Regions from separate parts of the Arthrobacter globiformis genome, predicted to be linked through region 1. Evidence: riboswitches for the same ligand, from Rfam matches in the RefSeq annotation. Region 1 holds a riboswitch; each other region holds the start of a gene.
The links. A riboswitch is a leader RNA that binds a small molecule or an ion and turns the genes downstream of it on or off. The one in region 1 is predicted to bind cyclic di-AMP.
Positions count from the first base shown of each region.

Region 2: linked by a shared signal. The riboswitch ahead of QFZ33_RS01655 (NlpC/P60 family protein) and the one ahead of QFZ33_RS00665 (C40 family peptidase) in region 1 are both predicted to bind cyclic di-AMP.
Region 3: linked by a shared signal. The riboswitch ahead of QFZ33_RS05000 (hypothetical protein) and the one ahead of QFZ33_RS00665 (C40 family peptidase) in region 1 are both predicted to bind cyclic di-AMP.

Region 1 is NZ_JAUSXI010000001.1:135,243-138,488, reverse strand. Features, by position in the region: gene QFZ33_RS00670 (NAD(P)(+) transhydrogenase (Re/Si-specific) subunit beta) at 1-1,322, shown strand, start outside; cyclic di-AMP (ydaO/yuaA leader) riboswitch at 1,472-1,642, shown strand; gene QFZ33_RS00665 (C40 family peptidase) at 1,647-2,594, shown strand; gene QFZ33_RS00660 (ArgP/LysG family DNA-binding transcriptional regulator) at 2,676-3,246, opposite strand, start outside.
Region 2 is NZ_JAUSXI010000001.1:347,468-350,713, reverse strand. Features, by position in the region: gene QFZ33_RS01665 (GTP pyrophosphokinase) at 1-158, shown strand, start outside; gene QFZ33_RS01660 (SulP family inorganic anion transporter) at 164-1,666, shown strand; cyclic di-AMP (ydaO/yuaA leader) riboswitch at 1,847-2,011, shown strand; gene QFZ33_RS01655 (NlpC/P60 family protein) at 2,015-2,758, shown strand; gene QFZ33_RS01650 (GGDEF domain-containing protein) at 2,982-3,246, opposite strand, start outside.
Region 3 is NZ_JAUSXI010000001.1:1,068,691-1,071,936, reverse strand. Features, by position in the region: gene QFZ33_RS05010 (response regulator transcription factor) at 1-67, shown strand, start outside; gene QFZ33_RS05005 (sensor histidine kinase) at 71-1,684, shown strand; cyclic di-AMP (ydaO/yuaA leader) riboswitch at 1,789-1,944, shown strand; gene QFZ33_RS05000 (hypothetical protein) at 1,948-2,787, shown strand; gene QFZ33_RS04995 (hypothetical protein) at 3,097-3,246, shown strand, end outside.

The DNA of each region.
Region 1 (3,246 bases):
TCTTCTTCATCCTGGCGCTGAAGGGCCTTAACTCCCCGCGCACCGCCCGCCGCGGCAACCTCATCGGCGCCTTTGGTGCGCTGGTCGCCGTCATCACCGTCTTTTTCTCGACTCGGCTGGACAACGTCCCCCTGATCCTCGGCGCCATAGCGGTGGGGTCCGGCGTGGCAGCCCCCGTGGCCAGACGCGTCAAGATGACCCAGATGCCGCAGCTCGTCGCCCTCTTCAACGGGGTGGGCGGCGGCGCCGCCGCCCTCGTGGCGCTGCTGGAACTGCCGCATGCGGAGGACGCCTGGGTGCGCGTCGCCGTCGTCTTCACCCTGCTGGTGGGGGCGGTGTCCTTCGCGGGTTCCGCCGTGACGTTCGCGAAGCTGCAGGAGCTCATGACCACGCGCCCCGTGGTGTTCCCCGGCCTGCCGGTGATCATGGGCGCGGTGCTGCTTGCCGCCGTCGGTGCCGCGTCGGCCGTCGTACTGGGCGGCTCGCTGATTCTTGCGTTGCTGCTTCTGCTGCTGGGCCTGGCGGCCGGCGTGCTGCTGGTGCTGCCGGTGGGCGGCGCCGACGTGCCGATCGTCATTTCGCTGCTCAACGCCTTCACCGGCCTGGCGGTTGCGGCCTCGGGCCTGGTGCTGGGCAACGTGCTCCTGGTGGTGGCCGGCACGCTGGTGGGGGCGTCGGGCACCATCCTCACCCGGGCGATGGCCGCGGCCATGGGCCGCAGCGTGGCCGGCATCCTGTTCGGCGCGTTCCGGGGAGGTTCGACGGCGGGATCCACTGCCGTGAGCGACCGTCCGGTCCGCTCGTCCAGCCCGGAGGACGTGGCCGTGCTGCTGGGCTACGCCCAGCGCGTGATCATTGTCCCCGGTTACGGGCTGGCCGTCGCGCAGGGACAGCACACCGCGGCAGAGCTGGCGCTGGCCCTGGAGTCCCGGGGTACCCGCGTGGACTTCGCCATCCACCCGGTGGCGGGGCGCATGCCCGGGCACATGAACGTGCTGCTCGCCGAGGCCAACGTGCCTTACGAGTCGCTCAAGGAAATGGGTGAGATCAACGCCGAGTTCCGCACCGCCGACGTCGCGCTGGTGGTGGGCGCGAACGACGTCGTGAACCCCGCGGCCAAGACCACCGCCGGCTCACCGATCTACGGGATGCCGATCCTTGAGGTGGCGGACGCACGGCAGGTGGTGTTCCTTAAGCGCTCCATGCGCCCCGGGTTCGCCGGGATCGAGAACGACCTCATGTTCGAGCCGCAGACCACCCTGCTGTTCGGCGACGCAAAGGAGTCCCTGACGAAGGTGCTGGGCGCGGTGAAGGCCCTCTAGGGTGCAGCATCCGGGGTTTGTCCACACGCTCTCCGACACACCCTCGTTACTGAAATGTGACTTTTGGTGCACAAGTGCGATAGCCTCGGCCGGTGCCCTGGTTCCGCTCAGGGCATTCCCGGGCAGAATGCCGAGCCCTGCCGCTGACCGGGATCCGTTCGCTATGACCAACAGGCAGGGACGGGGGAACCACCTTAGTACCGGCCTTGCGCGCCAAGGCCTAGGGGTTAAGTCCAGACGCTTCGCCTAGAGGCGGGCAGGACCGGGTGACTCCCATCCGAACCCGACAGCTCACCCCGCAGGCATGGGAGAGGCAAATCAACCATGTCACGTAAGTCCATATCCGCACGCCATCGCGCCACCCCAACGACGTCCATCGCCCTGCAGGGCCTGTCGTATTCCCTTAAGTCCAACGCGGCCTCGGTTGCCAAGCCGGCGGCCGCCGCCGCCGTCGCTTCCGGACTTCTTTTCGGCGCCGGAGCACCCGCACACGCTGGTGCCTACGCTCCGGAGACGCCGGACGCTGCCGCTGCACAGTCGGCGACCGCCCCGGCCGCTGCTGCTGTGCAGTCCGCCGCTGGCCAGGCGCTGGCAGCCCCGGCCGCACCGGCGGCCCCCGCCCCGGCAAGCGGAGGATCTGCTGTTGCCGGCGCGTCGCACACCGTTGTGCCCGGTGACACCCTTGGTGCCATCGCAGCACGCCACGGAGTCAGCCTCGATACTCTTCTCGCAGAGAACGGCCTGTCCCTGGCGTCTGTCATTTACCCCGGTGACCAGATCCTCATCCCGGGACCAGGTGCAGCTGCAGCTCCCGCGGCTCCGGCAGCACCGGCCGTACCTGCGGCTCCGGCAGCCCCGGCTGCCCCCGCGCCCGCCGGCATGGGAATCTACAACGCCTCCGCGTCGATAACGCCGGCAGCAGCAACCGCTCCGACAGCGGCTGCAACCCAGTCAGCCAGCGGCGTGGGCGCAGCCATTGTGGCCTCTGCCCGGGCGCAGCTCGGCGCCACCCAGGACTGCACCATCTTGGTGGAACAGGCACTGCGCTCGGTCGGCAAGTCGGTCGGTGACCTCGCGCCCACGCAGTTCCACCAGTACGGCACCCCGGTCTCCGCCCCGCAGCCCGGTGACCTGATGATCAGCGCCGGACACGTCGGCGTCTACATCGGCAACGGGCAGGCCATCAGCAGCGGCATGAACGGCGTCAACGAAACCATCGTGCACCCGGCCTCCTGGCTCACCGGCTCCACCTACGTGCGGGTGAACGTCTAACAGCGGGTGAACGCCTGAGGGCGGTACGAAACACACAGCAGCGGCGGGTGCATCAGCACCCGCCGCTGCTGTGTTTGGTGGCTAGTTTTGGTGTGGTGGCAGGTCTTGGGCGGCGCGGACGACGGCGTTCGTCACCTCCGCGAGGCCCGGCGAGTCCAGTGTCCACACCTGCCAGTAGAGGCGTAGGTCCTCGCTCCACGCCGGGTCGAGTTCCACGAGTGAGTTCTCCTGGTCCTGCTGGTCCGGCACCATGCCCCAGCCCAGGCCGGCATGAATCGATTCGACGTACTGGACTGAATCGGGAATGAAGTGCTGTGGGGGAGTGGCATCGGGCGCGATGCGCGCGAGGACAGCGAGCTGGTGGGTGTCCTTCCTGTCGTACTGCATGACCGGGGCGACGGCGAGGGCTTCCGGGGTGGGGCCGTCGGGGAACCAGCGCGCTGCAAACTCGCGCGACGCCTTGGCCCTGTACACCATGGTGCCGAGAGCGCGAATCGTGCACCCCTGCACCGGTCGGGGATCAGCGGTGATCGCGCCTACTGCGTCGCCGGACCGCAGGAGGTCGGCTGTGGCATGCTCGTCGTCGCGCAGCAGCTCAAGGGCCACCCGGCCGCCGAGCGCGATCTCCCGGTAGGCCGCCGGCAGCCACGTC
Region 2 (3,246 bases), 210 kb from region 1:
GCCCGGACCGCCTGCTGGATGACCTCCTGCTGTGGCAGTACGGCACCAAACACATCGACCTCACCGCCGAGGCGCCCGACGCCGTCCCCCACCCGCGGCGCGACAGCCTCCTGCGGCGGCTGAAGCAGATCGAGCGCTACCGCCAGACCAAGAAATAGAGTTTATGAAGCCCGAACAGCTCCAGTCCGTCCGGGCCACACTCCGTTCCCCGCGGCGCCTCAAGACCGAGGCCCTCGCCGGACTGGTGGTGGCCCTCGCCCTCATTCCGGAAGCCATCGCATTCTCCGTGATCGCCGGAGTGGACCCGAGAATTGGGCTGTTCGCCTCCTTCACCATGGCGGTGACCATCTCCTTTATGGGCGGCAGGCCCGCCATGATCTCGGCCGCAACCGGCGCCGTCGCGCTGGTGATCGCGCCGCTGATGCGCAGCCACGGACTGGACCACCTGATCGCCGCGGTAATCCTCGCCGGGGTCTTCCAGATCCTGCTCGCAGTCCTGGGCGTCACACGGCTCATGCGATTCATCCCGCGCTCGGTGATGGTGGGCTTCGTGAACGCGCTGGCCATCCTCGTGTTCATGGCCCAACTGCCGGAACTGATCGGGGTTCCCTGGCCCGTCTATCCACTGGCCGCCGTGGGCCTGCTGATCGTCATCGGCTTCCGCCGGATTACGACGGCGGTGCCGTCACCTTTGGTGGCCATCGTCCTCCTGACGGTCCTCGCCGTGGTCGCCGGGATCGACGTCCCCACCGTCCAGGACAAGGGCCAACTGCCGGAAAGCCTGCCCACGCTGTTCATCCCGAATGTGCCTGTGACGTGGGAAACCTTCCAAACCATCGCACCGTTCTCGCTGTCCATGGCGCTCGTGGGGCTGCTGGAATCCCTGATGACTGCCAAGCTGGTGGACGACATCACCGATACCCGCTCCAACAAGACCCGCGAATCCTGGGGCCAAGGCGTGGCCAACATCGTCACCGGGTTCCTGGGCGGCATGGGCGGCTGCGCGGTGATCGGGCAGACAATGATCAACGTCAAGGGCTCCGGCGCCCGGAGCCGGGTTTCCACATTCCTCGCGGGCGTCTTCCTGCTGGTGCTGGTAGTCACCTTGGGCGACATCGTGGGCCTCATCCCCATGGCCGCCCTCGTGGCCGTGATGATCTTCATCTCGGCCATCACCTTTGACTGGCACTCGATTGCACCCGCCACCCTAAAGCGGATGCCCAAGTCGGAAACCGCCGTCATGCTGATCACCGTGGGCACGGTGGTGGTCACTCACAACCTGGCGATCGGCGTCGGCGTCGGGGTGCTGGCGGCGATGGCGATGTTCGCGCGCCGGGTGGCCCATTTCGCCACCGTGGAGCGGACGGAAGTGGAGCTCAACGGCCTGACGATGGCCACCTACACGGTGGACGGCGAACTGTTCTTCGCCTCTTCCAACGATCTCTACACGCAGTTCGACTACGCCCGCGACGCCGAGCCGGACATCCACGGCGTAGTGATCGACCTGCACGCCTCGCACCTGTGGGATGCCTCCACCATCGCCGTGCTGGACGCGGTCACCGAGAAGTACCGCCGGCACGGCCGTGAGGTGGAATTGATCGGCCTTAACTCGGCCAGCATCCAGATGCGGGAACGGCTCGCCGGGAAACTCAACGCAACCGAGTGACTTTCAACACACTAATCAGCCCTCGGCCCCCTACCTCAAGCGGGGCAAGTGGAAATAAACGACACGGCCCCGTTACCTTAATGTGACATTGAGGAAGGCCTCCCGTACGGTGGAAAACGTGCCTTTTTCACCGATGAGGCACTCCCGCGCTGATTGCCTAACTCTGCCGCAGCCCGAGGAACCAATCGAAAACCCATGTCCGGCAGAGACGGGGAAACCACTTTCGGCCTGCTTGAAGCGGGCCTTGGGGTGAAGCCGCGCAGTTCCTGACCACGCTCAGGACCGCGGCCGGGTGCCTCCCATCCGAATCCGACAGCTCACCTCGCAGGCATCGGGAGAGGCTTCTTCATGTCGTTCCGCTTTATTTCTGGCCGCCGTGCTGCGGCCATCCTTGCAGCATCCGGCCTGGCCTTCACCGGCAGCGTCGCGGCCAATGCCGCTAACGCTCCGGCCCAGCAGGCCCAGGCTCCCGCCGCCGCCCCCGCGACGGCTGGCCAGACTCAGACTCCCCTCAGTGCCGCTTCCAGCGTCAAGATCGAGTTTGAACGCCCCGCCGTCAAGTCGGCCCCGGCTCCCGTGGTGGCGGCCCCCGTCGTCGTCGAAAAGCCGGCCGCGAAGCCTGCGGTCAAGACGGCTACGGCACCTGCCGCCTCCGTCACTGCCGCCCCGGCTGCTGCGCCCGCCAAGGCTGCAGCCGCGCCAGCCGCACCCGCACCGAAGGTCACCATCAAGGCTGCGGCTCCCGCACCTAAGGCGCCCGTCAAGGCCGCTGCAGGCGTCAATGCCACGATGCTGGCGTCCGCCTATGCCCAGATCGGCATCACGCAGGACTGCACCGCCATGGTGGAGAAGGCCCTCGGCGCCGCCGGCATCCGCGTGGGTGACCTCGCGCCGATGCAGTTCCTGAGCCACGGCAGGGTCGTCTCCACCCCGCAGCCCGGTGACATGATTGTGCAGTCCGGCCACGTGGCCATCTACGCCGGCGGCGGCAAGGTGATCAGCGGCGGCATGAACGGCATCAACGCCACCATGGCCCACCCGCTGTCCTGGCTCACGGCCACTGGTCCTGTCACATTCGTGCGCGCGGCCTAACAGAGCTGAGAAACCGCCGTGTTCCGCTGCCTTGGGGGCGGCGGAACACGGCCACCCCCAAGGTGCTCCCACTTTTCTACAAGGAGGGGGGAACACACTGGCTATGCCTGATGAAAGACCGCAGACTCCGGCTGCGAGTCAGGATCGCCGGGTCCGGATTGTCCCCCATGCATTCCGGATCCGGTGCCTGCCTTAAGAGGCAGAAGCTCCGCGCATCTCCGCTTCAGCCCCTGACCGTGCGGTTCCGCCCCTGTGATTTGGCTTCATAAAGAGCGACGTCGGCAGCCGCGATCACCTCGTCGAGGTCAGCGGTTTTCGCGTTGTAGGTGGAAATGCCGTAGCTGACGGTCGGCATCCGCAACACTTCAGGGATGTGCTGCTCTGCCAGCCTCCTGCTGATTTCACCCGCAATGATTTCCGCGCTCTTTGGGCCCGCACCGGGAAGCAGGAGGATGAACTCCTCGCCGCCGTAGCGCCCGGCAACGTCC
Region 3 (3,246 bases), 930 kb from region 1:
TGCCGTGCACCCGCCGATGATTCACACGGTCCGCGGCGCGGGCTACGTCATCAAGCCGGCAGAGTAGGCCGTGGCAAACCTTTCGGGTGCAATCCGTACCCAGCGCCGAAGCTGGCTGAAGCCGGACACCTGGCACCTCCGCACGCGCCTGGTCCTCGTTGCCATGGCGCTTTTGGTGGCCATTTGCGGCGCGATCGGCCTGTTCAGCTACGCCTCGATGGACTCCTATTTGACCCAGCAGCTGGACAAGCAGCTCTCGGATGCGGCGCACCGCTCCAGCGAGTTCGGCCGGCCACCGCAGGGCAATCCTGGCACCAAGCCCGATCCGCTGGGCGCCCGCGGCCAGCGCGTAGGCACCGTGACGGCCCGGATCGAGGACGGTATCGTCATCAGTGCAGGTTTCATTGCCACGGACGCCACCGTCGCCTCGCTGTCGGCAGCGGACGACCAGGTCCTCCTGGCGCTCCGACGCGACGGCGTGCCCGTCGAACGCACCCTGTCCTCTGGCACCTACCGCCTGGTCGCCGCCCAGGCGCCTTACGGCGACGTGATAGTCACCGGGCTCCCGCTCGCGGAAAAGCAGAACACCCTGACGTCGCTCGTGTGGACCATCACCATCGTCTCGCTGGGCGGCCTTGTGCTGATCGGCCTTGCCGGGACGGTGCTCATCCGCCGCACCATGAAACCCCTGAAGCAGCTCTCCGAGGTGGCCACCCAGGTGTCTCGCCTGCCGCTGGACGCCGGTGAGGTGGCACTCGCCGTCCGCGTCCCGCCGTCGAACGCCCATCCCGGCACCGAAGTGGGCAGCGTGGGTCACGCCCTGAACCAGATGCTGGACAACGTCTCCAACGCGCTGGAAGCGCGGCAGGAAAGCGAAATGAAGGTGCGGCAGTTCGTGGCGGACGCCTCCCATGAGCTCCGCACTCCGCTCACGGCCATCCGCGGCTACACCGAGCTGATGCGCATGACCGAAAAGTTCACTCCGGACGGGCAGCGGTCCCTGGCACGCGTGCAGAGCCAGTCGGAACGGATGACCGCCCTGGTGGAGGACCTCCTGCTGCTGGCCCGGCTCGACGAGGGCCAGCCGCCCAAGCTCAGCGACGTGGACCTTACGCAGCTCGTGATTGAGACCGTCAGCGACGAAAAAGTCATGGCACCGGACCGGGCGTGGCACCTCGACCTTCCCGAGGAACCTGTGTCGGTCCGGGGCGATGCCTCACAGCTGCACCAGGTCCTCGTCAACCTTCTCTCCAATGCCCGCAAGCACACGCCGCCCGGCACCACGGTGACCACCAGCGTGATCCGGTCGGCGGACGGCAGCGCTGTGATTATGGTCACGGACGACGGCGCCGGCATCCCGCCCGAATTTGTGGACAAGGTCTTCGCGCGCTTCGCCCGCGCAGACGCGTCCCGTGCGACCCCGGCGCAGGCGCCCCTGGCGCCTGCATCCGCGACGGCGAAGGGTTCCTCTACCGGCGGCGCAGGCGCGCAAACGGCCCTCCGTGCCGCGGCTTCGCAGGGGGAATCGGGGGTTGCGCCGGCAGAAGGAACCAGCGGCCTGGGCCTGTCCATCGTGCAGTCCATCGCGGAGGCTCACGGCGGCACGGTGGAGGTCATGTCCCGGCCGGGACGGACTGAATTTGCTGTCCGGCTGCCCATGCAAGGCGCCGCGCCGTCGTCGTGACCTCCGTTACCTAAATGTGACTTAATCAAAAGCCTCCTGTACCGTCGATAGCGTGCAGCCGCCACTAGAGCTGCATGTCCGGATTGACGCCCAGCTCTGCCGCTTCCCGGATTCCGCTAGTTCAGGCAGAGGCGGGGGAACCAGAGTCCCGGGCTTTCCGCATCAGCCCTTGGGGTGAAGCCGACACGTGAATTTTCCGTGCGGCCGGATGACCTCATCCGAACCCGACAGCTAACTCCGCAGGTGTTGAGAGGCAATCAACCATGTCTGAATTCAAGGCACAGGCGCGCCCTGATCGCGCCTCCCAGCAGTCTGACCACAAGATTTCCCGTCACCGTGCAGAGCCGGCCCGGCCTGCGACGGCCTGGGGCCGCTTGACCGCAAGCCTTCCGTCCTTCGGGCGCCGGGCAGCGGTCCTAACCACTGCCGCAGCCGTGCTCGTTGGCGTCGGCGCCGCAGGCCAGGCAGCCGAGCAGGCTACGCCTTCCGCCGCTCAGACGACCGCCACCACCGCTGACGCCGGGCAGACCCTGAGCTTCGACAAGACGCTCATCTCCGCCCTGCCCGCGCCCTCCGCGGCGTCCATCGCTCCGCAGTCGGCAACCAAGGCGACCGCCAAAGCCACGCCGAAGGCTGCCGCCAAGACCGCGGCGCCCAAGGCGGCCGCTCCGAAGGCGGCCACCAAGGCTGCCGCGCCCAAGGCTGCTCCCGTCGCCAAGGCTGCCCCGGCTCCCGCCGCCAAGGTTGCCCCCGCGAAGGTTGCCCCCGCGAAGGCCGCTGCGCCTGTGGCCCTGAACGATCCCGCCGGCGCGCAGGCCTACGCGGCCAGCAAGCTGGGGTCCTTCGGCTGGTCGGCTGACCAGATGCAGTGCCTGAAGCGGCTCTGGACCAAGGAATCGGAATGGCGCACGACGGCCACCAACGCGAGCAGCGGCGCCTACGGCATCGTCCAGTCACTGCCCGCCGAGAAGATGGCTACCGCCGGGGCGGACTACCGCACCAACTACCGCACCCAGATCAACTGGGGCCTGGACTACATCCAGGAGCGCTACAACTCCCCGTGCGGTGCGCTGAACTGGCACCTCGCCCACAACTGGTACTGAGCGTTCCCGCGGCCAATCGGGCTGACGACGAACATTTTTGCACCGCTTTAGGCTGACCGCCTAGGTGCCGAGGGCCCCGGATCCGCACGGATCCGGGGCCCTTCTGCGTCGCTGATCTTCCTGCCGCAGGCAAAGTGGTGCAGAAAGCAAGCCTCGGCGTCCACCACACCGGCGGCAACCATGCAGGGTGGCGCAGAAAAACGGCAATCACAGCTGATGCTGACGGCAGGCGAGCGTCGAAGTCACTTCCACAGCCCCCGCACAGCTCGGCCCTAAAACCCTCATGACAGCGGCGGCCACTGTTGAGCCATGACCATCACTGACCGGGCCTCCGGAACCCCGCCGCACCCACCGCTGCGCACCCAGCCGCATGCGCTCCAGAGAGCCGGCGCGGCCGGACCTGCCCCGGCGCAGACCCGGCACACGCGGCGGGCGCCCATTGACACCGCCACCACGGAA